Linked DNA regions of Thiocapsa rosea. The main gene of each other region encodes a partner of the protein of the gene in region 4 in a complex. Links are inferred from orthologs where the notes say so. Each region holds a gene or a part of one and is shown on either strand. Other genes may lie near its edges.

The links.
Region 1: the proteins of accD (region 4) and accA are in contact, whole or in part, in a solved structure (PDB 8UXZ), measured with the Escherichia coli proteins. The link is inferred for Thiocapsa rosea from one-to-one orthologs.
Region 2: the proteins of accD (region 4) and accC are in contact, whole or in part, in a solved structure (PDB 8UXZ), measured with the Escherichia coli proteins. The link is inferred for Thiocapsa rosea from one-to-one orthologs.
Region 3: the proteins of accD (region 4) and accB are in contact, whole or in part, in a solved structure (PDB 8UXZ), measured with the Escherichia coli proteins. The link is inferred for Thiocapsa rosea from one-to-one orthologs.

What each region holds. Positions count from the first base shown.
Region 1 is NZ_RBXL01000001.1:730,757-738,209, forward strand. What follows is about bases 1,475-4,446. They hold accA (acetyl-CoA carboxylase carboxyl transferase subunit alpha), read right to left. Parts: upstream 3,462-4,446; coding sequence 2,487-3,461; downstream 1,475-2,486. Other genes in these bases: tilS (tRNA lysidine(34) synthetase TilS), read right to left, coding at 1,475-2,482; BDD21_RS28490 (DUF3096 domain-containing protein), read right to left, coding at 3,812-3,943; BDD21_RS03225 (type 1 glutamine amidotransferase), read right to left, coding at 4,246-4,446. Outside these bases: trxA (thioredoxin), read left to right, coding at 137-997; more of tilS, read right to left, coding at 1,103-1,474; more of BDD21_RS03225, read right to left, coding at 4,447-4,953; BDD21_RS03230 (ABC transporter ATP-binding protein), read left to right, coding at 5,402-6,073; BDD21_RS03235 (FtsX-like permease family protein), read left to right, coding at 6,078-7,453. UniProt on the Escherichia coli protein: Component of the acetyl coenzyme A carboxylase (ACC) complex. First, biotin carboxylase catalyzes the carboxylation of biotin on its carrier protein (BCCP) and then the CO(2) group is transferred by the carboxyltransferase to acetyl-CoA to form malonyl-CoA.
Region 2 is NZ_RBXL01000001.1:1,657,551-1,664,999, forward strand. The notes cover bases 1-2,968. They hold accC (acetyl-CoA carboxylase biotin carboxylase subunit), read left to right. Parts: upstream 1-798; coding sequence 799-2,139; downstream 2,140-2,968. Other genes in these bases: aroQ (type II 3-dehydroquinate dehydratase), read left to right, coding at 1-245; accB (acetyl-CoA carboxylase biotin carboxyl carrier protein), read left to right, coding at 248-706; prmA (50S ribosomal protein L11 methyltransferase), read left to right, coding at 2,869-2,968. In the rest of the region: more of prmA, read left to right, coding at 2,969-3,771; tRNA dihydrouridine synthase DusB, read left to right, coding at 4,009-5,007; BDD21_RS07600 (helix-turn-helix domain-containing protein), read left to right, coding at 5,004-5,312; purH (bifunctional phosphoribosylaminoimidazolecarboxamide formyltransferase/IMP cyclohydrolase), read left to right, coding at 5,374-6,933; lpxA (acyl-ACP--UDP-N-acetylglucosamine O-acyltransferase), read left to right, coding at 7,123-7,449. UniProt on the Escherichia coli protein: This protein is a component of the acetyl coenzyme A carboxylase complex; first, biotin carboxylase catalyzes the carboxylation of the carrier protein and then the transcarboxylase transfers the carboxyl group to form malonyl-CoA.
Region 3 is NZ_RBXL01000001.1:1,652,075-1,659,526, reverse strand. What follows is about bases 1-2,971. They hold accB (acetyl-CoA carboxylase biotin carboxyl carrier protein), read right to left. Parts: upstream 1,730-2,971; coding sequence 1,271-1,729; downstream 1-1,270. Other genes in these bases: dsbD (protein-disulfide reductase DsbD), read right to left, coding at 2,885-2,971; BDD21_RS07570 (TlpA family protein disulfide reductase), read right to left, coding at 2,301-2,888; aroQ (type II 3-dehydroquinate dehydratase), read right to left, coding at 1,732-2,193; accC (acetyl-CoA carboxylase biotin carboxylase subunit), read right to left, coding at 1-1,178. In the rest of the region: more of dsbD, read right to left, coding at 2,972-5,350; divalent-cation tolerance protein CutA, read right to left, coding at 5,329-5,658; BDD21_RS07555 (FxsA family protein), read left to right, coding at 5,841-6,227; co-chaperone GroES, read left to right, coding at 6,371-6,661; groL (chaperonin GroEL), read left to right, coding at 6,790-7,452. UniProt on the Escherichia coli protein: This protein is a component of the acetyl coenzyme A carboxylase complex; first, biotin carboxylase catalyzes the carboxylation of the carrier protein and then the transcarboxylase transfers the carboxyl group to form malonyl-CoA.
Region 4 is NZ_RBXL01000001.1:5,289,358-5,296,653, forward strand. Bases 1-2,815 are described here. They hold accD (acetyl-CoA carboxylase, carboxyltransferase subunit beta), read right to left. Parts: upstream 1,942-2,815; coding sequence 1,060-1,941; downstream 1-1,059. Other genes in these bases: folC (bifunctional tetrahydrofolate synthase/dihydrofolate synthase), read right to left, coding at 1-879; trpA (tryptophan synthase subunit alpha), read right to left, coding at 2,108-2,815. Also shown: more of trpA, read right to left, coding at 2,816-2,929; trpB (tryptophan synthase subunit beta), read right to left, coding at 2,926-4,191; BDD21_RS23600 (phosphoribosylanthranilate isomerase), read right to left, coding at 4,172-4,801; tRNA pseudouridine(38-40) synthase TruA, read right to left, coding at 4,910-5,707; BDD21_RS23610 (FimV/HubP family polar landmark protein), read right to left, coding at 5,860-7,296.

The DNA.
Region 1 (7,453 bases), 4.6 Mb from region 4 along the record:
GATATTCAATTTTAAACCGCGTCTCCATAAAGGTCGGAAACATCCGTGAGCCCGACACAACATGACAAAGACGCATGTCGCTCTGGGCGCGGTTTAGATCCACGCCATCCGATCCGTCTTCAGGAGTGTCCCGATCATGGCCGATTCACCGAATATTGTGACCGTTACGGCGGAGAATTTTCAGGCGGTTGTCCTGGATGGCTCGTTCGACCGCCCTGTTCTCGTCGACTTCTGGGCCGACTGGTGTGCGCCCTGCCGCATGCTGATGCCCATCCTCGCCAATCTGGCCGCCGAGTACCGCGGGCGGTTCATTCTGGCCAAGGTCAACACCGAAGAGCAACAGGCACTGGCCGCCGAGTTCGGTATCCGCAGCCTTCCGACGGTGCAGTTGTTCAAGTCCGGGCGCCCCGTAGATCAATTCATGGGCGCCCTTCCCGAGGGTCAGATCCGCGAATTTCTCGACCGGCACATCCCGCGCGCCTCCGACGGGCTCTTGGCTCAGGCGCAGGGTCTGCTGGTGGCGGGCGATCTCGCCGGTGCCCGAGCCCTGATCGATCGGGCACGCGAGGCGGATCCGGAGAATGTACGCCTGGCGCTCGCCGAGCTTCAACTCTTGGCGGCACAGGGCGAGATCGCCGAGGCGCAGGCGGCGATCGACAAGCTCCCGATCGAGCTTGCAGGCGAGCCCGAGGTCTTGGCGCTGCGAGGACAGCTGCGGTTCGCGACGGCGCTCGAGGATGCACCGCCGGAAGCGGAGCTGATCGCGCGACTCTCCGAGGACCCCAAGGACAGCCTGGCCCGCTACCAGCTCGCCGCGCACCAGGTCTTGCGCGGTGATTACGCGTCCGCGCTCGAAAATCTACTGACCCTCATGAAACGCGATCGCGCGTTTCAGGACGACGCCGGACGCAAAGGGATGCTTGCAGTCTTCGATCTGCTCGGCGGCGGCGACCTGGTCGCCGGGTATCGCGCCAAGATGATGAATGCACTCTACTGAGTCGCGTGCCGAGCGATCCTCTCGGGTCGGATGTGTTTTCGGCCTCGTGCGTGACAACGCCCTTTGTGCGACCGGAAATTGCCGTTGTGGTGCCTGGCGCAGCGGTCACTCGGCCCGATGTCGAAAGAGACCGAGGTCTTCCCAAGGATGGCCGAGCCATTGCGGTATCTCATGTGCAGCCTGGTCCCGTGACTCGTCGCAGCATCCGCACACACCGGCCACGGCGATCAGGGTCTCGCCCGAGAACACCAAGGGGACGTAGGGGCGCAACCAGCGCGGGATCCCGGTTTCCTGAAAGAGGTTCTTGAGGGTACGGCGGCGGGATGTCGGCCGCGGCCGGCAGGTCTGCCCGATCGAGCCGAAGCACACCCTTGTGGTTGTGGCCATCTCCGCCCGTCTCGCCTGCTCCGAGCCGCCGCTCGCGTCCGCCCATTGCAGCCACCCGAGCCCCTTCGGAAGCGCGAGCACGGGCGGTACCCCGCTCGGCGCTCGACGGATCATCAATGCGCCGGGAGGCGGCGGCAAGGGCGCGAGGGCGAAGAGGTCGTCTCGATAGCGACGTACCTCGCAACCGAACCAGGCGACCAGCGGATCGGCATCCGCACAAGCCGGAAGGACCTCGTCGAGGATGCGTTCGAGATGGCGCGCGTCGGGCAGCGCGAAGCCGCGGCGACGCAGCCACAGGCGTAATACGGCCTTGCGTCGCGAGCCCCCCAACCCGCCGAGCGCCCGAATCCCGAGTGTGCCCGGATGCGCGCCGGCGCACCTGTCCATCAGCTCCGACGCCAGACCATCAACCAGGTGAGCCGCCTCGGCACAATGACCCGCACTGCGGGAGAGGGTCGCGGAGAGTCCCGGCCAGCGCGCCCTCAGCACGGGGACAACCCTGTTGCGCAGATAATTGCGGTCCATCCGGAGCGATGCGTTGCTCGGATCCTCGATCCACGACAGCCCGAAGAAGCGGACATATTGCGCCAGCGTCGCCCTCGGGACATCCAGCAGTGGCCGCACCAGACGGCCCTGGCCAAGCTCGGACTCGCGCGGCATCGCCGCCAACCCGTGCACCCCGCTCCCGCGCAAGAGTGCGAGCAGCAGCGTCTCGGCCTGATCGTCTTGATTGTGGGCCGTCAGCATGAGATCGCCCGGCCGCAGCACCGCGGCGAGCGCGCGATAGCGTGCCTCGCGCGCCGTCGCCTCGAGGCTCTCTCCGGGGATGGGTTTGAGATGCAGACAGCGCACCACGAGAGGCACCCCGAGTACGTCGCAGATGCGGCGACAGTGATCGGCCCACAGGGGCGAGTCGGGTTGGAGACCGTGGTCGATGTGAATCGCCCGCAGTGTGCCGGGCACGTCATCGGCTCGGGCGGCAGCGGCGTGAAGCAACGCCGTCGAATCCGTTCCGCCGCTGAAGGCGACCCAGCAGTCTCCGAACGGGCCGAGTCGGCACAGCGCCTCGGCCAAGCGCTCCGGGACACGCCCGGTCATGGCCTCACCGCGGCGCCGGGCGTTCGTCCTTGAACTTGCCGTAGCCCATCAAGCGCTTGTAACGCCCGGCGATCAGGACATCCGGGTCGGTCCCGCACAGCTCGTCGAGACGCGCCACCAAGGCGGCCTTGATCGAGGCCGCGGTCGCCTCCGGGTTGCGGTGGGCGCCGCCGAGCGGCTCCTTGATGATCTGATCGATCAGACCCTGCTCGAGCAGCTTGTCCGAGGTGATGGCCATCGCCTCGGCGGCAAGCTGGGCCTTGTCGGCGCTCTTCCAGAGGATCGATGCGCAGCCCTCGGGCGAGATGACCGAGTAGGTACTGAACTGCAGCATGCCCAACCAGTCGCCGACACCGATGGCCAAGGCGCCTCCCGAGCCGCCCTCGCCGACGACCGTGCAGAGGATGGGGGTGCGCAGCCTGGACATCTCGCGAAGGTTGCGTGCGATCGCCTCGCTCTGGCCGCGCTCCTCGGCACCGACACCCGGATAGGCACCGGGCGTGTCGATGAAGGTGAGAATCGGCAGGTCGAAGCGCTCGGCCATCTCCATCAGACGCAGCGCCTTGCGATAGCCCTCGGGACGCGGCATCCCGAAGTTGCGCAGGATCTTCTCCTTGGTGTCGCGGCCCTTCTGATGGCCGATGACCATGACCGGCCGACCCCCGATCCGGGCCAACCCGCCGATGATGGCGGGATCGTCCGCGAAGGCCCGATCGCCGTGCAGCTCATGGAACTCGTCGAAGATCCGCCGCACATAGTCGAGAAGATAGGGCCGCTGCGGATGCCGCGAGAGCTGCGAGATCTGCCAAGGGCTGAGCGCGGAGAAGATGGAATCGGTCAGCGCGACACACTTGGTATGAAGCCGCTCGATCTCTTCTTGGATATTCAGCTCGTTGTCGAAGCCGACGAGCCGCAGCTCTTCGATCTTGGCCTCGAGCTCGGCGATGGGCTGTTCGAAGTCGAGAAAGTTCAGGTCCATAACCACAGGATCGTCGTTGGAAGCTGCGGGAGTCTGGCATTGCCGTCCCGCGAGTTCAAGCCGTCATCGACGATCCTCGGGTTGCCGGCACGCAGCGTAACGACGCGCAAGGCTGCAGCGAAGCGCCCTGCCGGGCGATCGACCCGCACCGCATGAACGATCAAACCGCGTCCGGAGCGAGATGCTGAGTCCCGGGCGAGTCCAATGGTGAGCGCACTCCCCGAACCTCAGCGGGGTCCGGCTTAAAGTTCTTGGTTTTTTAAAATCCTAAACCGCGTCAGCTCGGACGTTGAAAGATCTCGCCGAGGCATCTTCGATCCAAAAACGACGCATACCGCTCCGGACGCGGTTTAGACGCGAATGACACCGGCCTCGAGTAATCCGACGAGGATCAGATAGATCCCGATGACATAGTTGAGGATGTTGGGCTTAACCAAGATGAGCACACCGGCGACCAGCGCGATGATGGTCTGCGCCTTCATGGCCTGCCCCTGGTAGACCAGCAGGAGCCCGAGGGCCCCGATTGCGAGCAGATAGGTCGCCACGGCGTAGTTGAGAACACGCGGAGCGATCAGGATGATGAGGCCCGCAACGATCGCGAGCACGGCCTGCAACGGCCACTGCACGAGGAAGCTCGGGATCTCCATCGGTGTGTCACCTCTTCCGGTATGGTTGAAGCTCGTGGTGCGGCATCGATACGTGGGAATCACGGGGACTCGGGGACACTCGGCAGCGATCCGGAATCAACATGAAACACTTCATTTTGATCCGTCACTTGGCCGAATCAGGGGCTCGCCGATCCGACGAGATCATCCAGGATTGTGCCCATCAGACGATTGGCCTCGGCATAAACGGCCGCATCGACCCCGCGAATGGCCGCCTCGGACTGGATCCAAGGTGCGGGAACCAACTCGTCCCTGCAGTGATCGAGGATCGCCGCGGCGCTCTCCGGCGTGGTTTCCAGGTGGAACTGGAGCCCGACCACCTGTCGGCCGATGCGGAACGCCTGATTCTCGCACGCCGCGCTGCGCGCCAGTCGCACTGCGCCGGGCGGTAGATCGAAGGTCTCGCCGTGCCAGTGGAAGACCCGGCTTTCGGCCGGAAAGCGGCAGCAAGCTTCACCCGGGGCGGCGTCCTCGGAACCCCCAAAAATCGGGAACCAGCCGATCTCCTTCTCGACGTTGGGATAGACGCGGGCACCGAGTGCGTCGGCGATCAGTTGCGCACCAAGGCAGACCCCCAGCACGCGAACCCCGTGGGCGATCGCCTCGCGTAAAAACTGCTTCTCGGCGCGCAGCCAAGGCAACTGCGCCTTGTCGTTGACGCTCATCGGACCGCCCATCACGATGACCAGGTCGAGGCCGGCGACCGGCGGGAGCAGGCCGTCGCCATAGAAGCGCGTGTAGGCCGGGGTCACGCCACGCGACGCCAACCAAGGCGCCATCGCGCCGATGTCCTCGAACGGGACGTGTTGCAGGACCTGAACCCTCATGGATCATCTCCTTAGTCGCATCGGCTGCGGCTCGGATCGCTGTCGGCAGCCGGCGGAAGCGGGTCAATTTGAAACGCAAAGGCGCGAAGGACGCAAAGGGTTTTCGCGGGCCGCCTCGACCCGATACCGGATAGAATGGCGCCCGCCCATGCCCTGATGTGTACTCAGTACGCGCCGGCTTTTCGGCGTCCCGGCATCTAAACCGCATCCAGAGCGAGATGCTGATTTTCGAGTGAGTTCAAGGTTTCTTGCATCCACAGTCCTTAGCAGAGACGCGGTTTAAAATTTATATATTTTTTAATACTTTAAACCGCGCCAGCTCCAGCGGTCATCAAGTCTGCCGGGGCCGACCCCATCCAAAAACATCGCATACCGCGTTGGGCGCGGTTTAAATCACTGTTCAAGATCTCGTTTTTATTCACTCACCACTCACCACGATCGATCACCGATGCTGTCCATCGAAAACCTCTCGAAGCGTTTCGACACCTCCCTGGATCACCCACTCTTCGAGCAGGTCTCCTTGGCCCTCTCGCCGGGCGAGTCGGTCGCCGTGATGGGCGAGTCCGGCGTGGGCAAGTCGACCCTGCTCAACTGCATCGCGGGTCTCGAGCCGGTCGACGGCGGTCGCATCCGACTGCGGAACACGGAGGTGACCGCGCTCGACGAGGACGCCTGCTCGCGGCTGCGTCGGCGCGAGCTGGGGTTCGTGTTCCAAGCGTTCCATGTCCTGCCGCATCTGACCTTGGCCCAGAACGTCGCCCTGCCGCTATGGCTGCTCGACGAGAAGGAGGCCGTCGCCGACCGGCGCGCCCGCGCCATGCTCGAGCGGGTCGGATTGGGTCGGCGCGGCGACGACTGGCCGCGTCATCTCTCCGGCGGCGAGCTGCAGCGTGTCGCCATCGCACGCGCATTGGTGCACGCGCCGGCGGTCGTACTCTGCGACGAGCCGACCGGAAACCTCGACCCCGAACGCGCACAGGGCGTGCTCAAGCTGCTGTTCGAGGGCATCCACAACGCCGGAGCGATCGGGATCCTGGTCACCCACTCGCGCGCGGCGGCCGCCCATGCCGACCGGATCCTGCGGCTGACCGCGAGCGGCCTGGTCGAGGATGCGGGATAAGACGATGGGCCTCCTCGGATCCGGTACCGGCGCTGCAGTGCGGCATGTCTTTCTCGCCAGTCTTCGGCGCCGACGCCTCGCGACCGCGTTGTCGCTGCTCGCAATCGCGCTCGGCGTGGCGCTCGGGCTGGCGGTGCAGCTCATCCATGCCGCCGCGCTCGACGAGCTCGGCCGCGGGATGCGCTTGCTGAGCGGCGAGGCGGATCTTCAGGTGGTCGGACCGCGCAGCGGCTTCGACGATGCGGTCTATGCACGGATCGCCCTGCATCCGACGGTGGCCGCGGCGAGTCCGCTCCTCGAGATTCAAGCCCGGCTGCCGGGTCGCGACGAGACGCTGCGGGTGTTCGGGATCGATCTGTTTCGCGTCGCGCAGGTCACGCCCTCGTTGCTGCCCGTCGGCGTGACGGCAGCAGCGGATAGCAACGATGCCGAAGGGTCCGACGCGGATCGGCCGGATCGACTGGCTGCACTCCAACCCGATGCCGTCTTTTTGAGCCCTGCCGCGGGCACGCGTCTCGGGCTCGATGCCGGGGATGCGGTTGCGGTCCAGGTCGGACTCGGCGAGGCGCGTCTGCGGGTCGCAGGCGCCGTGCCCGGGGCCGGCGTCGGGCAGGTGCTGGCCGTGATGGACATCGCCGGCGCGCAGCAGACCTTCGATCGGATCGGTCTCCTGACCCGGATCGACCTGCGTCTCGCCCCGGGGATCGAACGCGGGCCGGCGCAGGAGCAGCTGCGCTCCCTGCTGCCGCCGGGCGTCACCCTGCTGACCCCGGAGGAGACCGCCTCCGAGGTCACGGGCGTGTCGCGCGCCTATCGGGTCAATCTCACCATGCTGGCGGCCATCGCACTTTTGACCGGCGGCTTCCTGGTCTTCTCGACCCAGTGGCTCGCGGTCGTGCGACGGCGCCGCGAATTCGCCTTCCTGCGCGCGCTCGGGCTCGACCGCGGCAGCCTGAGGCGCGGGTTGCTGGCGGAGGGCGCACTGCTCGGGCTGGTCGGCGGCGTGATCGGCGTGATCCTGGCCTATCTGCTGACCGCGCTGGCCTTCAGTCTGATCGGCGGCGATCTGGGCGCAGGGTTCTTTCGAGGCGTCGCCCCGCAGCTGCGCGTCGAGCCGGTGCTGACCCTGGCCTATCTCGGGCTCGGCGTGCTCGCGGGCGTGGCCGGCGCCTGGCTGCCGGCACGCGAGGCCGCCCGGATGGTGCCCGCCCGCGGGCTGCGGGCGGGCGACGAGGCCGAGGTCTATCGGGCGCGTCCGCGCTGGGGTGCGACCCTGATCGTCCTGATCCTGACCGCTCTGCTGTGTCTGCTGCCGCCGGTCGGCGGTGTTCCTGTGTTCGGCTATCTCGCCGTCGCACTCATCTTGGTCGCTGCCGTTCT
Region 2 (7,449 bases), 3.6 Mb from region 4 along the record:
TCCTGAATCCCGCCGCCTTCACCCACACCAGCGTTGCCCTGCGCGATGCGCTGCTCGGGGTGGGGATTCCCTTTATCGAGGTGCACCTGTCCAACGTGCACGCCCGGGAGCCGTTTCGGGCCCATTCCTATTTCTCCGACATCGCCGTCGGGGTGATCAGCGGACTCGGGGCCGAGGGCTACTTTTCAGCATTGCGCGCGGCGGCCGGTCGGCTCGCGCCGGACCTTTCCAACGAGAACCATTGACCATGGATATCCGCAAGGTAAAGAAGCTGATCGAGCTGTTGGAGCAATCCGACGTCGCCGAGATCGAGATCCACGAAGGCGAGGAATCGGTCCGCATCAGCCGACACGGCAGCGGCGCCATGCCGATGTACATGCCTCAAACCATGCCGATGGGCATCGGCGCCGCGCCGGCTGCGGCGTCGGCAGCCGGAAAGGCATCCGATGATGACGATGCCGAGGAGATGGAAGGCGAGGTCGTGCGCTCGCCGATGGTCGGCACCTTCTATCGCGCGCCGTCTCCCGGCTCCAAGTCGTTCGTCGAGGAAGGCCAGACGGTGAAGTCCGGCGATACGCTCTGCATCATCGAGGCGATGAAGATCCTCAACCAGATCGAGTGCGAGCAAGGCGGTACCATCAGACGTATCCTGGTCGAGAACGGTCAGCCGGTCGAATACAACCAGCCGCTGTTCGTCATCGAATAAGGGCGGAGGGCAATGCCCCCGTCGTCAAGCGTAGGCGCCCTCCCCCGGTGCGCCTCGCCTCCTCCAGCAAAGACATCGCCACCATGCCTGCAATGATCGAGAAGGTCCTGATCGCCAACCGGGGCGAGATCGCGCTCCGGATCCTGCGCGCCTGTCGCGAGCTGGGCATTAAGACGGTCGCGGTGCACTCCGAAGCGGACCGCGACCTCAAGCACGTCCTCTTGGCCGACGAATCGGTCTGTATCGGCCCGGCCGCATCGTTGCTCAGCTATCTCAACGTGCCGGCCATCATCAGCGCGGCCGAGGTGACCGACACGGTCGCCATCCACCCCGGCTACGGTTTCCTCTCCGAGAACGCCGATTTTGCCGAGCGGGTCGAGCGCTCCGGCTTCATCTTCATCGGCCCGCGACCCGAGACGATCCGCCTGATGGGCGACAAGGTCTCGGCGATTGCCGCCATGAACAAGGCCGGCGTGCCCTGCGTGCCCGGCTCCGATGGCCCGCTCGACGACAACAAGAAGCGCACCCTCGAGATCGCCCGCCAGATCGGCTATCCCGTCATCATCAAGGCATCCGGCGGCGGCGGCGGCCGCGGCATGCGGGTCGTGCATTCCGAGGCGACCTTGCTGAACGCCATCTCCCTGACCAAGGCGGAGGCGGCCGCGGCCTTCAACAACGACATGGTCTACATGGAGAAATATCTGGAGAACCCGCGTCATGTCGAGTTCCAGGTGCTCTCCGACCAGCACGGCAACGCCATCCATCTCGGCGAGCGCGACTGCTCGATGCAGCGCCGCCACCAGAAGGTTGTCGAAGAAGCGCCCGCGCCCGGCATCACCGAGGCACAACGCCGCGAGATCGGCGAGCGCTGCGCGGAGGCCTGCCGCACCATCGGCTATCGCGGCGCCGGCACCTTCGAGTTCCTCTACGAGGATGGCTGCTTCTATTTCATCGAGATGAACACGCGCGTGCAGGTCGAGCACCCGGTCACCGAGATGATTACGGGCGTGGACATCGTCAAAGAGCAGATCCTGATCGCCGCCGGCGAGCCGCTGCGCTACAAGCAGGACGACATCGTGATCCGCGGGCATGCCGTGGAGTGCCGTCTCAACGCCGAGGACTCGGAGACCTTCATGCCGAGCCCCGGCAAGATCACCGAGTTCCATGCCCCGGGCGGCCCCGGCGTGCGGCTCGAAACGCACATCTATACCGGCTACACGGTGCCGCGCTATTACGACTCCATGATCGGCAAGCTGATCACCCACGGCGAGGATCGCGAGTCCGCGATTGCGCGCATGTGCAATGCGCTGCGCGAAACCGTAATCGACGGGATCAACACCAACATCAAGCTGCAGCGTTCGATCCTGAGAGACGGGGCGTTTCTGGCGGGCGGGGCGAATATCCACTATCTCGAAAAGAAGCTCGGCATGTAGGACTGAACCGCGTGTCGAGCGACATGGGATGTTCGGGGTCAGGCCAGCCTCGGCGCGATTCGATGGTTTGGCGCGACGCGATTCAGGGAGGTTAAGGTGATTTCCGGGAATAGTCATCCCGACAGCGAGTGCCTGGAAGGCATCGAGTCCTTGATGCCGTCACCCTCTCGTCCATGCCTCTTGGGTTCCCCAACCGGACGCAAGACTTCGGCCCCACACCCGGGTAAGCCGACTTCAGTCGGCCCCCGGGGAGGCGGACTTCAGTCCGCCGTGCGGGCGTGCTCGGGGGGGCCGACTGAAGTCGGCGTACCCGTGCGGTCGCGGTCGGCGACCTGGACACTGCCGATGTGGCCGAAACGATGATCGAGGCTGACAACGACAACGACAACGACAACGACAACGACAACGATAACGATAACGACAACGAGTAAATTTTTTTCCGGATATCACCTAAACCGCGTCCAGAGCGACATGCGTCATTTTCACGTTTCGTTCAGCGTTAGGGGCTTCCTCGATCTTGGCGAGACGCGGTTTAAAAGCAGTGAATGCTTGTGCCGGCTTCGAGGCAGTTGGCTCTCGGGGCAGAATCGGACTCCGCTCGGTCACCACGCAATATAGTCAACTTTCTATCTTCTTAAACACTTAAATCGCGTCCGCTCCGGCGCATGTGGACTCGTACGAGGTCGAGACCGAATGAACACTGCGCATATCCTGCGGGACGCGATTTAAATGGGCTGGCTGCAGCTTTCCATCGAGGTCTCGAAGCCGGATGCGGAGCAGATCGCCGCCTTCCTGGAGGATGCCGGCGCTCTATCCGTGACCCTCGCCGATGCTGCGGACGAGCCTCAGCTCGAGCCTGGGCCGGGGGAAACACCGCTTTGGTCGCAGGTCAAGATCTCGGCGCTGTTCGATGCGGATGCCGAGAGCGAGGCATTGGTCGGCCGCTTGGTCGATCAGCTGGCTCGTGAGCATGGCTCCGGTCGTGCCTGCGCGCCTCTTGTCGAGCGGATCGAGGATCAGGTTTGGGAGCGCGTCTGGCTCGACACCTTCAAGCCGACCCGCTTCGGTCGGCGTCTCTGGGTCTGTCCGCACGGACAGGATCCGGATGATCCCGAGGCCATCGTCGAGGCCGTCGTCGTTGCGCTGGATCCGGGTCTGGCCTTCGGGACCGGGCATCATCCGACCACCGCGCTTTGCCTGGAGTGGCTCGACGGGACCGACCTGGACGGCAAGACGGTCCTGGATTACGGCTGCGGCTCGGGGATCCTGGCGATTGCGGCGCTGCGCTTGGGCGCTGCACGTGCGATCGCCGTCGACCATGACCCTCAGGCGCTGGAGGCGACGCGGGACAATGCCCTCGCCAACGGGGTCGCCGACCGCCTCGCGATCTACGGACCGGACGAGGTGCCCGAGCTGATGGTCGACGTGACCGTCGCCAACATCCTCGCCGAGCCGCTGATGTCGCTGGCCCCTCGGCTCGTCGCGTCGCTGCGGCCCGGCGGCGTGCTGGCCGTCTCGGGCGTACTCGCCAATCAGGTGGAGGGCGTCCGCGCGGCCTATGCCGAACCGATCGCGCTCGCGCCGACACGCCTGCGCGAGGATTGGGCGTTCATCTGCGGGACGCGTTTGTAGGTACGGGGGGGTTGTTCGTTGGCTGGAGCGCGGGGTTCGCTCCGAGGATCCCGACCTCATCCCGGTTCCTTTGAATCGTTTCGAGGCATTGCTCATCGGACCGGCCGGAGCTGGTAGGGTGGACTGCGCTGCGCTTGTACACTCTATCGCCAGGATCAACGACCTCGCCGGTTTGGAAACGAAGGCTCGCTTCGAAACATGCCTGGTTCAATCGCACCGACGGTATCGACTCCTCCCATGCACCGCGCCTTCACCATCGGCCCACACCGATTCGAGAACAATCTAATCCTCGCGCCGATGGCCGGGATCAGCGATCGGCCGTTTCGCGTGCTCTGTCGGCGCCTGGGGGCGGGACTTGCGGTCGCCGAAATGGTCTCGTCGAACACTGCGCTTTGGGGTACGCGCAAGTCGGTGCGGCGGCTGGACTACGCGGGCGAGGCCGGTCCGGTATCGGCGCAGATCGTCGGCGCGGATCCGCTCGACATGGCCGAAGCGGCCCGGATCAATGTCGACCTTGGCGCCGACATCGTCGACATCAACATGGGTTGTCCTGCGAAGAAGGTCTGCAAACGCGCGGCGGGCTCCGCGCTGTTGCGCGACGAGGTCCTGGTCGGGCGGATCCTGGAATCGGTGGTCGCTGCGGTCCCCGTCCCGGTCACCTTGAAGATTCGCACCGGCTGGTCGCCCGAGACCCGCAATGCCGTGCGGATTGCGCAGATCGCGCAGGAGTCCGGGATCGCCGCCTTGACTGTTCACGGGCGTACGCGCGCCTGCAGTTACGGGGTGCCCGCCGAGTACGACACGATCCGTGCCATCCGTGCGGCCGTGTCGATACCGCTGATCGCCAACGGCGACATCGCGAGCCCCGAACGGGCGAAACAGGTCCTGGACTGCACCGGTGCCGATGCTATCATGATCGGACGCGCGGCCCGGGGGCGTCCCTGGATCTTCCGCGACGTCGCGGCCTACCTAACCTCGGGTACCCTGCCGGTCGAGCCGCAAAGGCACTGGATCCATGCGCTCCTGCGCGAGCATCTCGATGCCTTGTATCAGTTTTACGGCGCCCATGCCGGCGTGCGGATCGCACGCAAACACATCTCCTGGTACTGCCGTCACTTACCGGGTGCAGCGGCCTTCAGAGACATCGTCAACGGGACACAAACCCCGGCGGAGCAGTTGTCGCGGGTCGCCGCGTTCTTCGAGCAATGCCCCGAAACGGAGAATCAAGCAGCATGAATTCAGTCGCCTTGGACACTGTATCCGAACCGACATCGACGGGGCTGCACGTGGTGGAGGCGGGTCGCACCGATCCATTGAGCAAGTGTGTGGAGGATGCCCTGCGCTTCTATCTGGAGAACATGGCCGGCCATGACGTGGCCAACCTTTACGCCCTGGTGCTCGAGGAGGTCGAGCGCCCCATGTTCGAGACCGTTCTGGACCACACCAACGGCAACCTGAGCCACGCAGCGAAGATCCTCGGCTTGACGCGTGCCACCCTGCGCAAGCGGCTCGCCGCTCACGGGATCGAGCGCGCGCGCTGAACCCGCATCGTCGGCCGCACCGCCGGCCTCCTTTCAGATCATCAGACCCGGATCGACCCACATGCAATCCATTCATCGCGCCCTGATCAGCGTGTCCGACAAGACCGGCTTGGCCGCTTTCGCCCGCGAGCTTGCAGCCAAAGGTGTGGAGATTCTCTCCACCGGCGGGACCGCTCGACTCCTGACCGAAGAGGGCATCCCCGTCACCGAGGTCTCGGACTACACCGGCTTTCCCGAGATGATGGACGGTCGGGTCAAGACACTGCATCCGCGCATCCACGGCGGAATCCTCGGTCGTCGCGGCGTCGATGATCGGGTCATGCGCGAGAACGAGATCAAGCCGATCGATCTGGTCGTCGTGAATCTCTACCCCTTCGAGCAGACCGTGGCCGATCCGGCCTGCGACCTGGCCACGGCCATCGAGAACATCGACATCGGCGGCCCGACGCTGCTGCGCGCCGCGGCCAAGAATCACGCGAGCGTCACCGTGGTGGTCGATTCGGCCGACTACCCGCGCATCGCCGCCCAGATCGCCGAGCACGGCGGGGTGAGTGAGGCCACGCGCTTCGATCTGGCAGTCAAGGCCTTCGAGCACACCGCCCGCTACGACGGCGCGATCGCGAACCATCTCGGCGCGCGGCTCGCGACCGACGTGCCCGGTGCCTTCCCGCGCACCCTGAGCCTGCAGCTCGGCCGCAAGCAATCCATGCGCTACGGCGAGAATCCGCATCAGAACGCGGCCTTCTACGTCGAGTACGGCGACCTGGAAACCAGCATCGCCACCGCCAGCCAGATCCAAGGCAAAGAGCTGTCCTACAACAACATCGCCGATACGGATGCGGCGCTCGAGTGCGTGAAGCAGTTCTCCGAGGGTCCGGCGTGCGTCATCGTCAAACACGCCAACCCCTGCGGCGTCGCCCTGGGCGCCAACCTGCTCGAGGCCTACGAGCGCGCCTACAGCACGGACCCCGAATCGGCCTTCGGCGGCATCATCGCCTTCAACGGCGAACTCGACGGCGAGACCGCCCGAACCATCGTCGAGCGTCAATTCGTCGAGGTCATCATCGCCCCCCGCGTGACCGCCGAGGCGAGCGCGGCGGTCGCGGCCAAGAAGAACGTCCGTCTGCTCGAATGCGGCGACTGGGACAGCGAGCTGGTGCATCGACTCGACTTCAAGCGGGTCAACGGCGGGCTCCTGGTCCAGGATGCGGACCTGCGTCTGACCGAGTCGCTGAAGACCGTCACCGAGCGCGCGCCGAGCGAGCAGGAGCTGGCTGACCTGCTCTTCGCCTGGCGGGTCGCCAAGTTCGTCAAATCCAACGCGATCGTCTACGGCCGCGACGCCATGACGATCGGTGTCGGCGCCGGCCAGATGAGCCGTGTGAACTCCGCTCGCATCGCCGCCATCAAGGCCGATCAGGCGGGTCTCGTGGTCGCCGGCGCCGTCATGGCTTCGGATGCCTTCTTCCCCTTCCGCGACGGGATCGACCAGGCCGCGGCGGCAGGGATCACGGCCGTGATCCAACCCGGCGGCTCCATGCGCGATGAAGAGACCATTGCCGCGGCCAACGAGCATGGGATCGCGATGGTCTTCACGGGGATGCGGCACTTCAGGCATTGAACCGCGTCCGGCCCGACATGCAGTGTTTTCGTTTCGGCTTGGCCTCGGAGCAACCAACTCACGCCGGAGTCGACGCGGTTCAAGAGATTTTTATTTTTAATGATTTGAACCGCGTCGACTCAGAGTTCTCGGGTCACTCCGACATTGATCTACACCATCACCTCCTTGACTGACACAGGACGCGGTTCAATGGGCATTCATCCGACGGCCATCATCGAAGAAGGCGCCGAGCTGCATCCCTCGGTCAGTGTCGGCCCCTATTCGATCATCGAGTCCGGGGCCGTCATCGGCGAAGGCTGTCGGATCGAGTCGTGCGTGCGCATCTTCGGCACGACGCGGATGGGTGCGCACAACCGCGTCTGTCACGGGGCGACGCTCGGCTCGGAGCCTCAGGATCTCGGCTTCAAGCCGGAGCTTGCGCGCCCGCTCGTGATCGGCGACCACAATCACTTCAAGGAAGGGGTGAACGTCAGTTGCGGCATCAAATCCGAGGCGGGCACACTGATCGGCAGCCAC
Region 3 (7,452 bases), 3.6 Mb from region 4 along the record:
TCGCCGTGGGTGATCAGCTTGCCGATCATGGAGTCGTAATAGCGCGGCACCGTGTAGCCGGTATAGATGTGCGTTTCGAGCCGCACGCCGGGGCCGCCCGGGGCATGGAACTCGGTGATCTTGCCGGGGCTCGGCATGAAGGTCTCCGAGTCCTCGGCGTTGAGACGGCACTCCACGGCATGCCCGCGGATCACGATGTCGTCCTGCTTGTAGCGCAGCGGCTCGCCGGCGGCGATCAGGATCTGCTCTTTGACGATGTCCACGCCCGTAATCATCTCGGTGACCGGGTGCTCGACCTGCACGCGCGTGTTCATCTCGATGAAATAGAAGCAGCCATCCTCGTAGAGGAACTCGAAGGTGCCGGCGCCGCGATAGCCGATGGTGCGGCAGGCCTCCGCGCAGCGCTCGCCGATCTCGCGGCGTTGTGCCTCGGTGATGCCGGGCGCGGGCGCTTCTTCGACAACCTTCTGGTGGCGGCGCTGCATCGAGCAGTCGCGCTCGCCGAGATGGATGGCGTTGCCGTGCTGGTCGGAGAGCACCTGGAACTCGACATGACGCGGGTTCTCCAGATATTTCTCCATGTAGACCATGTCGTTGTTGAAGGCCGCGGCCGCCTCCGCCTTGGTCAGGGAGATGGCGTTCAGCAAGGTCGCCTCGGAATGCACGACCCGCATGCCGCGGCCGCCGCCGCCGCCGGATGCCTTGATGATGACGGGATAGCCGATCTGGCGGGCGATCTCGAGGGTGCGCTTCTTGTTGTCGTCGAGCGGGCCATCGGAGCCGGGCACGCAGGGCACGCCGGCCTTGTTCATGGCGGCAATCGCCGAGACCTTGTCGCCCATCAGGCGGATCGTCTCGGGTCGCGGGCCGATGAAGATGAAGCCGGAGCGCTCGACCCGCTCGGCAAAATCGGCGTTCTCGGAGAGGAAACCGTAGCCGGGGTGGATGGCGACCGTGTCGGTCACCTCGGCCGCGCTGATGATGGCCGGCACGTTGAGATAGCTGAGCAACGATGCGGCCGGGCCGATACAGACCGATTCGTCGGCCAAGAGGACGTGCTTGAGGTCGCGGTCCGCTTCGGAGTGCACCGCGACCGTCTTAATGCCCAGCTCGCGACAGGCGCGCAGGATCCGGAGCGCGATCTCGCCCCGGTTGGCGATCAGGACCTTCTCGATCATTGCAGGCATGGTGGCGATGTCTTTGCTGGAGGAGGCGAGGCGCACCGGGGGAGGGCGCCTACGCTTGACGACGGGGGCATTGCCCTCCGCCCTTATTCGATGACGAACAGCGGCTGGTTGTATTCGACCGGCTGACCGTTCTCGACCAGGATACGTCTGATGGTACCGCCTTGCTCGCACTCGATCTGGTTGAGGATCTTCATCGCCTCGATGATGCAGAGCGTATCGCCGGACTTCACCGTCTGGCCTTCCTCGACGAACGACTTGGAGCCGGGAGACGGCGCGCGATAGAAGGTGCCGACCATCGGCGAGCGCACGACCTCGCCTTCCATCTCCTCGGCATCGTCATCATCGGATGCCTTTCCGGCTGCCGACGCCGCAGCCGGCGCGGCGCCGATGCCCATCGGCATGGTTTGAGGCATGTACATCGGCATGGCGCCGCTGCCGTGTCGGCTGATGCGGACCGATTCCTCGCCTTCGTGGATCTCGATCTCGGCGACGTCGGATTGCTCCAACAGCTCGATCAGCTTCTTTACCTTGCGGATATCCATGGTCAATGGTTCTCGTTGGAAAGGTCCGGCGCGAGCCGACCGGCCGCCGCGCGCAATGCTGAAAAGTAGCCCTCGGCCCCGAGTCCGCTGATCACCCCGACGGCGATGTCGGAGAAATAGGAATGGGCCCGAAACGGCTCCCGGGCGTGCACGTTGGACAGGTGCACCTCGATAAAGGGAATCCCCACCCCGAGCAGCGCATCGCGCAGGGCAACGCTGGTGTGGGTGAAGGCGGCGGGATTCAGGATGATGAAGCGAACCCCGTCGTGCGCGGCACGGTGGACCGCCTCGATCAGGACGTGCTCGGCGTTGCTCTGAATGCACTCCAGCGTGAAGCCCTGAGCCCGAGCCGCATCCTCCAGGCCCTGGTGGATCTCCGCCAGCGTGGTGCGGCCGTAATGCTCCGGCTCGCGGGTTCCGAGCAGGTTGAGGTTGGGTCCGTTCAGAACCAGGATCGCCGCCATCCGGTCAATGTGCTCCAACGCGTCCGAGACTCAGTGTACCCGCCGGTCCTTTTGGGATCGGCAGCAAATCGGCGCGAATTGTGCGGATTTTACGCGATGTTGTCCAGCTAAGACGCGTCCTCGTCGGGTGCCGGACGATCCTCCGCCTTGACCAGCGCGTCGAGCTCGACCTTGAGCTCGGCGGCCGTGATCTCGCCGGTGCGGCTGAAGACGCGGCGCCCGCGGCGGTCGAAAATGACCGTGAAGGGCAGCCCTTCGACCCGGTTGCCGAGACGCTTGGAAAGGGCCACCGCCTCCGGGTTGGCCATCAGGATCGGGTAGTTGACCGGGTAGTCGGCGACGAACTTCTCGACGTCTTCGAGGCGATCCACGGCGATCCCGACGACCTGCACGCCGGCTTCGCCCAGCGCCTCCTGGGTTTGAATAAAGAGCGGCATCTCGCGCACGCAGGGCGGACACCAGCTTGCCCAGTAGTTGATCACCACGACCTTGCCGGCCCACGCCTCGCTGCTGACCTCCAGCCCGGCGAGGTCGGTTAGGCCGAAGTCGGGCAAGGTCTGAAGAGGCGCGGATTGGCGGACCGACAATCCCGCATCGCGCTTGGGCGCTTCGATCCAGCGTTGGCCGAGGATGGCGGCCCCGACACTGATCCCACCCGCAAGCAGAATGACCATCCCAACCCGAACGGCGCTCATGGCACGGCTCTGCGCAGGTGCTCGACGAAGGCATCGGCGGGCTTGAAGCCGACCAAACGATAGTTCTTGAGCTCTTGCCCGGCGGTGTCGAAGTAGAGGATCGCGGGCGGCCCGATGATGCCGAAGTGCTTCATCAGGGCCTGATCATCCGCGTCGTTGGCCGTGACGTCGGCCTTGAGCAGGACAAACCGGCCCATCTCCGCGATCACGGCGGGATCGCTGAAGGTGTAGCGTTCCAGCTCTTTGCAGGTCACGCACCAGTCCGCATAGAAGTCGAACATGACCGGTTTGCCGAGCGCCCCGGCCTTGGCGACCTCGCGATCGAGATCCTCGACCGTCTTCACGGTGGTAAAGACCGCCTCCGCGGCGCCACCACCGCCGCCGCCCACGGCGAGCCCACGCAGCGGCTGGACCGTGTCCTTCCCTCCGGCCGCCGCGCCGAGCAGCATGAGCGCGCCGTAGATGAGCAGGAAGACGCCGAGCCCCTTCCAGAGCTTGCTCCAGCCGCTTGCAGCCTGCGGCAGTTGGGTCAATGCGCCCATGTAGACCGCGGAGCAGATCAGCAGCAGCCCCCACAGCAGCATCGCGACCGCCGGCGGCAGGATCCGCTCGAGCATGAAGATGGCCACGCCGAGCAGGGCGACACCGAACACCGCCTTGACCGCATCCATCCAGCCGCCGGCGCGCGGCAGCAGCTTGCCGGCCGAGGTGCCGATGGCGATCAGAGGCACGCCCATGCCCATACTCAGCGCGAACAGGGCGATGCCGCCGAGCACCGCGTCCCCGGTCTGACTGATGTAGATCAATGCGCCGAAGAGCGGCGGAGCCACGCAGGGTCCGACGATCAACGCGGAGAGCAGGCCCATGATGGCCACGCCGATCAGGGTGCCGCCTTCCTGCTTGTTGCTGATCTCGGCAAGCTTGGACTGAAAGCTCGACGGCAGCTGCAGGTCATAGAAGCCGAACATCGACAGCGCGAGCAGCACGAAGATCAACGCGAAGGAGGTCAGGACCCAGGGGTTCTGGAAGGCGGCCTGCAGATTCGCGCCGAAGAGCCCCGCCAGCACGCCGACAACCGTATAGGTCAGGGCCATCGCCAGGACATAGACCAACGAGAGCGTGAATGCCTTGCGCGTGGTGATGTTCGGGCCTTGTCCGGCGATGATGCCCGAGAGGATCGGGATCATGGGGAAGACGCAGGGCGTGAAAGCGAGCAAGAGCCCGAACCCGAAGAAGGCCGCAATCACCACCCACACACCGCTGTTGGCGAGGACGGAAGCGATCCGGTCCTGCTCGGAGACCGTGTCGTCCACAACCGACTCGGCATTTGCCGGCGTCGCATCGACCGTCGTGGCCGCCGCTGCGGCCGTCGGCAGAACCGCCGTCACCAGCGCCTCCGGCAAGCTCAAGGTCACCCTCTGCGTTTGCGGCGGATAGCAGATGCCGATCTCGGCGCAGCCTTGGTACTTGGCGACCAGGGTCACCTCGGTCGGCTCGCTCGACCCGCGCAGCAGGGGCAGGGTCAGATCGACCCGGTCGTGATAGACCTCGATATCGCCGACGCTGCCGTCGGGAAGGATGGAGTCCTTCTTGATGTCGCCGACGGGCCGCTCGAACGGCCCGATGGCGACCTCGCTTCCGTCCTCGAGCGCGAGCTCGAGCATGTGACTGTAGAGATAGGTTCCCTCGGCGACGTCCCAGGTCAGTTGCAGCCGGTCCGGGCCGGCGACCTCGGCCGAGAAGAGGAACGCCTCCTCGGCGGGGAGGATGTCGTCGTCCGCACCCAGGCCGAGCGACTGGCCGAAGCCCGCCAATGCCTTCGGAGATGGCTTGCCCTGAATCGGTAACGGGGCCTCGGCGGCGGTGACGGTCTCGGCGGCGGCAGGCATTGCGGCAGCCATCTCCGGCAGCTCGAGCAACAGGCGCTGGCGATGCGGCGGGTAGCAGAGCCCGGCATCGGCGCAGCCCTGCGAGGTGGCCTCGAGGGTCAGGAAGTTGCCTGCGCCGGTCGCGCGCGTGACCGGCACCCGGATCTCGACGCTGTCGCGGTAGACCTGGACCTTGCCGAAGAACTCGTCCTCCTTGGTCTGCCCGGCGGGCATCTGCGGGCCGCCGGTCGAGATCCCGACGGTGTCCGCCTGGAACCCGAACTTACTCTGATACATGTAGTAGCCGTCGGCGATCTCCCAACGCACCCGCACCGCGTCCGGTCCGTCCGCCTCGCCCGAGATGCGGAAGGCCTGATCGGGCATCAGGAATTCGTCCTCCGCCAGCGCTGTCGGCGCCGCCGCGGCGAGGAGCAACCAGGCCAAGGCGACGCTTAAGAGCCGTCTCGCGGTGGATGTCACGCGCGACGGCCGATGCTCCGGATCCTCTTGTTCGGTGGCGGTGTTGTCGATGGCGGTTTGGCGCCGTTCGACGGCGGCCCCGATCCAGGGGCTCAGTCGTTGTGGTCGGTGCATGTCGTTACCCAGCTCAGATAGTCGGGGAGTCCCTCGGTAACGGGGACCGCGATAATTTCCGGAATCTCGTAGGGATGCAATTCGCGCAGGCGCTCGGTCAATGCGGCGACGCGCTCGGTCGTCGTCTTGATCAGGATCAAGACCTCGGGATCGCGCTGGATCTGCCCCGCCCAACGGTAAATCGAGATGATGCCCGGCAGCAGATTCGCGCAGGCAGCAAGGCGCTCGTCAACCAACGCCTCGGCGATACGCCCGGCTGTGGTCTCGTCGGGGCAGGTACAGAAGATCAGGCGATGGTCTGCCGTCATGCGGCGGCTCGGCGGCGTTTCATAAGGTTCGGGGTTCCACTATCCTGCAACGGATCGACCTACTTCTACCATAATGTTTGTCGGTTTAAGGGAACTCGGTCGACCGAGCGCGGACCGACCGACCACTTCGGGAGACCATTATCGTGCCTTTTTTGTTTCTACTGATCATCATCGGAATTCCGATGATCGAAATCTACATCATGATCCAGGTCGGCTCCGAGATCGGGGCGTTTCCGACCATCGCCCTGGCCATCCTCACCGCCATCGTCGGGATCTGGCTGGTCCGCCACCAAGGTTTCGGCCTGCTCATGCGGGTGCGCGAGATGACCGACCGCGGTGAAGTGCCTGCCTTGGAGGTCTTGGACGGCGCGCTGCTCCTCGTTGCGGGACTCTTTCTGCTCCTTCCGGGCTTTATGACCGACACGATCGGGTTTTTGTTGCTCGTCCCGCCCCTGCGGCATTGGATCGTCGGGCGCTATGTCCGTGTGATCCCGGTCCGGCCCGGCACGCCTCCCGGAGGTGCCGAGGGTCCAAGGGTCATCGAGGGCGACTACCGCCGCGAAGATTGAGGCCCGTCGAACCCTCCGGCGCTTGACAGACGAGGATAAGGCTCTACTATTAGCACTCGTTTGAGATGAGTGCTAACAGAGCGGGCCGAAACGGACTGCTCACCTGCGCTCCGAACCCGTCAACCGCACGAGGAGACCACCACATGAAGATTCGTCCCCTGCACGACCGCGTTGTTGTCCGTCGCATGGAAGAAGAGCGCACGACCGCCGGCGGCATCGTGATCCCGGACTCCGCCACCGAGAAGCCAATCCAGGGAGAGATCATCGCCGTGGGCAAGGGCAAGATCCTCGACAACGGCGAGAGCCGTCCGCTGGATGTGAAGGTCGGCGACCGCGTCCTGTTCGGCAAGTATTCCGGCACCGAGGTCAAGCTCGACGGCAACGATTTCCTGGTGATGCGCGAAGAAGACATCATGGGTGTCGTCGAAGGCTGATGCCGAGTGCTTCCCCTCCGGGAAGCCCGCATCCAAGCCAGCCGTAAGCCCCGTGAGCGAGCCGTGCTGGCTCGATCCGCATCCCCTACAGCATCGAATTCCAAAGCATCGAATCAAGGATCAACACTATGAGTGCAAAAGACGTCAAGTTCGGCGGTGAAGCCCGTGCCCGTATGATGGAGGGTGTCAACATCCTCGCCAACGCCGTGAAGGTCACGCTGGGTCCCAAGGGCCGCAACGTGGTCCTGGAGAAGTCCTTTGGCGCCCCGACCGTCACCAAGGACGGCGTGTCCGTCGCCAAAGAGATCGAACTCAGCGACAAGTTCGAGAACATGGGCGCCCAGATGGTGAAGGAAGTGGCTTCCCACACCTCCGACATCGCCGGCGACGGCACCACCACCGCGACCGTTCTGGCTCAGGCCATGGTCCGCGAAGGCTTGAAGGCCGTCGCGGCCGGCATGAACCCGATGGACCTGAAGCGCGGCATGGACAAGGCCGTCGAGGCCGCCGTCGAGGAGCTCAAGAACCTCTCCAAGCCCTGCACCGAGAGCAAGGCGATCGCCCAAGTCGGCACCATCTCGGCCAACTCGGATGAGTCGATCGGCCAGATCATCGCCGAGGCGATGGAGAAGGTCGGCAAGGAAGGCGTCATCACCGTCGAGGACGGCACCTCCCTGCACAACGAGCTGGATGTTGTGGAGGGCATGCAGTTCGATCGCGGCTACCTCTCGCCCTACTTCATCAACAATCAGCAGAGCCAGAGCGCCGAGCTGGATGACCCCTTCATCCTC
Region 4 (7,296 bases):
GACCTGAAACCGGCCCGGCAAGCGCGCCCGCTGCAACCCCGCCCGGATCGCGTTGACCGAGATCGGCAAGCGCGTATGCAAGGCGCGAAGCGCTGCGATCGCCGCCGAGGCGTTGTCGTATTGGAACGGGCCGCGCATCGCCGGCTCGGACAAGGCCAAACGCTGGCCCGAGGGCGCGCTCCAGATCCAGCCTCCGCCATCGCCGAGGGTCCAGTCGATCTCCCGACCGAGCTGTAGGGGCAGACTCCCGCGCTGCTCCGCTTCGGCCCGCAGCCGCGCCGGGGCGTCGCGTTGCCCGATCACGGCCGCACGGCCGGGACGAAAGATCCCGGCCTTCTCGTAGGCGATCTCATCCAAGGAATCGCCCAACCAGGCCATGTGATCCAGCCCGATCGAGGTGACCACCGAGACATCCGCGTCCCACAGATTCACCGCGTCGAGACGCCCGCCGAGACCGACCTCGAGGATCACCACATCGGGCACGCTGCGCACGAAGAGATCGAGCGCCGCGAGTGTGCCGAACTCGAAATAGGTCAGCGCCGTCTCGCCGCGCGCCCGGTCGATCCGCTCGAACGACTCGCAGAGGAGCGCATCGGAGACGTCCTCCCCGTCGATTCGCACCCGCTCGTTGTAACGCAGCAGATGCGGCGAGCTGAAGACCCCGGTGCGATATCCGGCAGCACGACAGATCGCCTCCGCCATCGCGACACAGGACCCCTTGCCGTTGGTCCCGCCCACCGTGACGAGCGGAAACGGCAAGGACGCCGGTCCCAGCCGTGCCCAAACGGCACCCACCCGCTCGAGCCCGAGTTCAATGGCCTTCGGATGCAACTGCATCTGCCAGCTCAACCAGGCATCGAGGGTGTCGAAACGAGTCATGTCGGCAGTCCCGCTGCCGGATCACACAGCCGCGCCGACCGGCATCCCGGACCTCTCAGGGCCAGACACACCGACCTTCTTACACGCATCCCACATCCTGAATCGCGTCCACTCCAAGGCTCGCAGGCACACACGATCCGGCCCCCAAACAGAATCCGTCCAAACTGCACGAGACGCGATTCAGACCGGCACGACGGTGCGGACATACCGCGGCCGATGCGTCAAAATCGCGAGCAGATCGGCGATACGCTCGCGTAGATCACGTCGGTCGATGATCATATCGAGCGCGCCTTTTTCGATCAGGAACTCGCTGCGCTGGAAGCCCTCGGGCAGTTTTTCGTGAACGGTCTGCTCGATGACGCGCGGGCCGGCAAAGCCGATCAGGGCGTTGGGCTCGGCGATGTTGAGATCACCGAGCATCGCGAGACTCGCCGAGACGCCTCCCATGGTCGGATCCGTCATCACGGAGACGAAGGGCAGCGAATGCTCGCGCAAGCGTCCCAAGGCCGCGCTGGTCTTGGCCATCTGCATCAGCGAGAAAAGGCTCTCCTGCATGCGTGCGCCGCCGCTCGCCGAAAAACAGATGTAGGGCGAGTGTTGCTCGAGCGCCGCCTCGACACCCCGCACGAAGCGCTCGCCGACCACCGAGCCCATGGACCCGCCCATGAAACTGAATTCGAAGGCCGAGGCAACGATCGGCTGGCCTTTGAGCCGACCACGCATCACGATTAAGGCATCTTTCTCGGAGGACTGCTTCTGAGCCTGAACGAGTCGGTCTTTGTATTTCTTTAGATCTTTGAACTTGAGCGGGTCCAGAGACTCGAGGTCGAGCCCGATCTCCTCGCGGCCCTCCGGATCGAGAAAAGTCTCGAGTCGGCGTCTCCCGCTCAAACGGTTGTGATGGCTGCATTTGGGGCAGACCTCCAGATTACGCTCGAGCTCCGCCCGATAGAGGATGGCCTGACAGCCCGGGCATTTGGCCCAGACGCCCTCGGGGACTGCCCGTTTGGTGCTGGCGTCGGTACGGATGCGGCTCGGGATCAGCTTCTCGAACCAGCTCATACTCTTGTCCATGGCCTGTTTGATGGTGGCCGTGCGGTCGCCCTTGAGCTCGTCTGCGGTTTGGCCCGGCTTGGTTTGGCCGGGCGCGGATTTCCCGGGTGGGCTCGCGGCGGGCGTGGATGGTTTATCCAAACGCGTCAGCGCGTGGCGAACCCGGCTGGGGGGCTTAGGCGACATGGGCATCCACCTCGTCGATGGCCTGACGTAGACCGGTGAGAAATTCGGCGACAGCCTCCGGGATCCGCTCCGGGGTCGCGGCGAGCGCCTCGATTCGACTCACGATCGCGCTGCCGACGATGACCGCATCGGCGACCCGGGCGACCGAAGCTGCAGTCTCGGCGTTGTTGATTCCGAACCCGACCCCGACAGGGAGCCCGATCAGCGACTTGATCAAACCGACCTTCTCCGCCACCGCGGCGGTGTCCAGGTTCCCGGCCCCGGTCACGCCCTTGACCGAGACGTAATAGACGAACCCGGATGCGACCTCGCCGATCCGCACGATGCGCGCCTCGGTCGAGGTCGGAGCCAGGAGATAGACCAAGTCGAGCCCCTGCGACTTCAGCATCTCGACCAACGCGTGGCCCTCCTCCGGCGGCACGTCCACGATCAGTGCGCCGTCCAGTCCGGCCCCGTGCGCCGCAACCGCGAAGGTCTCGTACCCCATGACCTCGATCGGATTGAGATAACCCATGAGGATGACGGGCGTCTCGGTGTCGCGCTCGCGGAACTGCCGAACCATATCGAGCACGTCGTCGAGCGAGACGCCTGCGGCCAAGGCCCGCTCGGTTGCACGCTGAATGACCGGACCGTCGGCGATCGGATCGGAGAAGGGCACGCCCAGCTCGATCAGATCCACGCCCGCAGCAACCATGGCATGCATCAGAGGGACGGTCACGGCGGGCGACGGATCGCCTGCGGTCACGAAGGGAATGAGCGCGGTGCGACCACGCTCGCGAAGCTGCTCGAAACGTGCGGCGATTCGACTCATAAGACCAACCCGTCGTGACTGGCGACCGTGTGCATATCCTTGTCCCCGCGCCCCGAGAGATTGACGATGATCGTCTGATCCTTGCGCATGGTCGGGGCGAGCTTGTGCACGTAGGCCAAGGCGTGACTGGACTCGAGCGCGGGGATGATCCCTTCGGTTCGGGTCAGGTGATGAAAGGCGCGCAGAGCCTCGTCGTCGGTGACCGAGTCGTAAAGGGCGCGTCCGCTGTCCTTGAGCCAGGCGTGCTCCGGGCCGACACCCGGGTAGTCGAGCCCGGCCGAGATGGAATGGGTCTCGACGATCTGGCCGTGGTTGTCTTCCATCAGATAGGTGCGGTTGCCGTGCAGCACGCCGGGTCGGCCCGCACAGAGCGGCGCGGCATGGCGACCGGTCTGCAGGCCGTCGCCCGCGGCCTCAACACCGTAGATAGCCACATCCTCGTCCCCGATGAAGGGGTAAAAGAGGCCGATGGCGTTGGAGCCGCCCCCCACGCAGGCGACCAAGGCATCGGGCAAACGCCCGCTGCGCGCAAGGATCTGTGCACGGGCCTCGCGACCGATGACCGCCTGGAAATCCCGAACCATCGCCGGATAGGGATGCGGACCGGCAACGGTGCCGATGATATAGAAGGTGTTGTCGATGTTGGTGACCCAGTCGCGCATCGCCTCGTTGAGCGCATCCTTGAGCGTGCGCGAGCCGGAGGTGACCGAGACCACGCGCGCGCCGAGCAGGCGCATGCGATAGACGTTCGCCTCCTGGCGGGCGATATCGACCTCGCCCATATACACGACGCATTCCAGCCCGAGCCGTGCCGCCACGGTCGCACTCGCCACCCCGTGTTGACCGGCGCCGGTCTCGGCGATGATGCGGGTCTTGCCCATCCGTCGCGCCAGAAGGGCCTGACCGATGGTGTTGTTGACCTTGTGCGCGCCGGTGTGATTCAGATCCTCGCGCTTGAGAAAGATCTGAGCGCCGCCGAGTTCGCGGCTCCAGCGCTCGGCGTGATAGAGGGGCGAGGGCCGGCCGACATAGTCCTGCAGGTCGGCATCGAGCTCGGCCTGGAACTGCGGATCGGCCAGGTAGCGCTCGTAGGCGGTGCGCAACTCTTCGAGCGGGTGCATGAGGGTCTCGGGGACGAACATCCCGCCGTAGGGTCCAAAATGACCGCCGGCGTCCGGAAAGTCATAGGCCCCGGGATGCGAGCGCCGCGCACTCGCGGCACCGGCAAAATCCCAGTCGAAGTTATCGGGAGATGTCGACATCGTTCACCCTCTGCATGAAATCACGAATCTTGTCATGGTCCTTGACGCCCTTGGACGCCTCCACACCGCCGCTCACGTCGACACCGAACGGGCGGACCCGGCGGATCGCCTCCCCCACATTCTCGGCATCCAGACCGCCCGCGAGGACGATCGAGGGCGCAAGGGCCGTCGGGATCCGCTCCCAATCGAAGCGCTGTCCGGTCCCGCCCGGGCGAGCCGGATCGAAGGTGTCGAGCAGAAGCCCGGCGGCCTGTCCGTAGCGTCCCTGCTCCTCGGCGAGATCCAAGCCCGGACGCATCCGAATCGCCTTGATCCATCGCCGCCCGAAGGATGCGCAGAATTCCGGGGCTTCCTCGCCATGGAATTGCAGCAGCTCGAGCGGAACCTGGTCCAGGGTCGCGCGGATCTGCTCGGGGGAGGCATCGACAAAGAGCCCGACCGCCGTCACGAAGGGCGGCAACCCGGCGCAGAGGTCGCGCGCGTCCTGTGGCGACACCGCGCGCGGACTCGGCGGATGAAAGACAAAGCCGACCGCGTCGACCCCCGCGGCAACCGCCGCATCCACGTCGGCCCGACGCGTCAAACCGCAAATCTTAACGCGGGTTCTCATGATTGGCGAATGCCGGCTGAACCGCGTCTCTGAGCAACAGAACGACGGGGGTTGGAGCATCGCGCGTCGGGGCGACATGCCAGCGTCAAGTCGACGCGGTTCAGGTGATTACAAACAAGAACGTGGGACATTGTGCTGATCCGTCGATGGTGCGGGTTCCCGACCGGGCGGGAGTCGAAAGCCTTCCGGGTATTCGGCGCGCACGAAGTAGAGCCCTTGGGGCGGTGCGGTCACACCGCCGAGGCGGCGGTCGCGCAGCTCCAGAAGCTCTCGCGTCCAGTCGACCGGCGCCTCGCCGCGGCCGATCGTCATCAGCACACCCGCGATGTTGCGCACCATATGGTGCAAAAACCCGTTGGCGCCAACCCGCAACTGAACGAGGCCATCGATCGCGCTCAACTCCAGATAGTGCAGATGGCGGATCGGGCTCTTCGCCTGACAGGCGACCGCGCGGAAGCTGGAAAAGTCGTGCACGCCGACGAGTGCCTGTCCGGCCTCGTGCATGCGCTCGATGTCCAAGGGCCGGTGGCTCCAGACCGCGCGATCGCGCTGCAGGGGCGAGCGCGTCGCGCGCACCATGATGAGGTAGCGATAGTGGCGGGCCTGCGCGTCGAAACGGGCATGAAACTGCGGGTCGACCGGACAGGCCCAGCGCACGGCGACATCGGGCGGAAGATTGACATTGGTTCCGAGCACCCAGGCGCGCTCGCTGCGCCGCGCCGCGGTGTCGAAATGCACCACCTGCTCGTCGGCATGCACGCCGGCATCGGTGCGCCCGGCACACTGGACGCGGATCCTGTGGTCGGCGACGCGGCCGATCGCCTCTTCGAGCGTCGCCTGTACGCTGCGCACGCCGACCTGGATCTGCCACCCGCGAAACGCCGAGCCGTCGTACTCGATCCCCATGGCGATCCGTTGCGGGTTCCCCGCAACGATCGGCCCCGATGCGTCGGGCTCGGGCGCGGAATCCGGCGCGGAATCCGGCCTCGGCTCGGATGTCGGCGTCGCTGTCGGCACCCTGATCGGCGCCCTTATCGGCACAGGCTCCATCTCGGCATTCAGGCGAGTGTCCTCAGCATGTCCCGCGCCTCGCCGCGCTGCTCCTCGCGACCGTCCGCGATGACTTCTTGGAGGATCTCCCGCGCGGAGGAGACGTCGTCCATGTCGATGTAGGCCCGCGCGAGATCGAGCTTGGTGGCATTCTCGTCCCAGATCCCGGAGTCCATCGCCCATTGCTCGGCGAGTCCCTCGTCCGGGGGCTCGAGCACATCCGGCAAGGGGTCGCCGCCGGGCGCATCGCCCGCAGAAGGAGCCACCGCGTTCCTCGGGAGCGTCAGGCTCGGCAGCGACTCCTCGGGCTGCGCCCTCGACCCGACCACGGGCGGTGGTCCGGCGTCCAGGAAGGCATCGAGATCCAAATCGCGCGAGTCGCGAAGATCGTCCAGCGTCAGGACTAAGTCGGACTCTTCGGGAAGCCCGTCCCGAGGATTCAGATCCTCGGTGCCCGACGGAGCCGCCGGATCCTGCAGAGCCGACAACTCGGGCAGCTCAAGCGGACTGTCCAATGCGGAATCGTCGAACAACAAAGGAAGATCCTCGTCCTGAGACGGCGGGGACAACGTCTCGGCCACCGGGGACGGTGCCGCCGTTCCGCGAGCGGGACCGTGAACGGGAGCGGGAGTCGATCCGGGACGAGGTTTGGACTCAAACTCGTCGAGATCGAGCGTGAAGAAGTCGTTTTCGTCCTCGCGAGGCTCGCCGAAGGACGCATCGGAGGCATCATCCAACGCCGGAAGATCCGGATCGGTTTCCTTCGCAGGGATACCGGTCGCCTCCGTAATCGGCATGGTGGCGCCCGGGTCCCAGGTACCGCCTTGCTCGACCACCGCGGCGATGGCGCTCAGGCGTTGCCAGCGCGCCGGCTCGGCGGTGTCCGCTCCGGTGGCCTTGAGGTGCTGCATAAGCTTGCGCAACGCCTCCGGATTCTCGGATCCGGCATAGACCTCCGCCAGCTTGAATCTCACATCGAGACGTTCGGGGAAGCGTTTTAGCTCGCGCTTGAGCAGCTCCTCGGCCTCCTTGTAACGACCGTAGGCGATATAGATGTCGGCCTCGGAGAGCGCATCGGCCTCGTCGGTCTCCGCCTCGAAATGTCCGAACGCGGTGAGCTGGGAGGACGGCGCCAGCAACCCGGAGTCGCTCTGCGGCTCTTGATCCGTCGGCTCGGGCGCTGCCGGCTCCGGCTCGCTCGGCGGCACGCGGGCGGCGTCGGCCGGCGTCCGGTCCGCAACCCCGGCCGGCGTGGGTTCGGGCGCAACCGGCTCGGACTCCGACTCGGACTCCGGCTCCTGGAGGGTGACGACAGCGGAGTCGATACTCCACTCGTCTTCATTCTCCTCTTGCTCGCGACGACGACGCGCCGAGACCAATGAAAACGCGAGTACCCCCAAGGCGGTCACCCCTGCGAAACCAGCCAGCGGGAGAAGATAGGCATG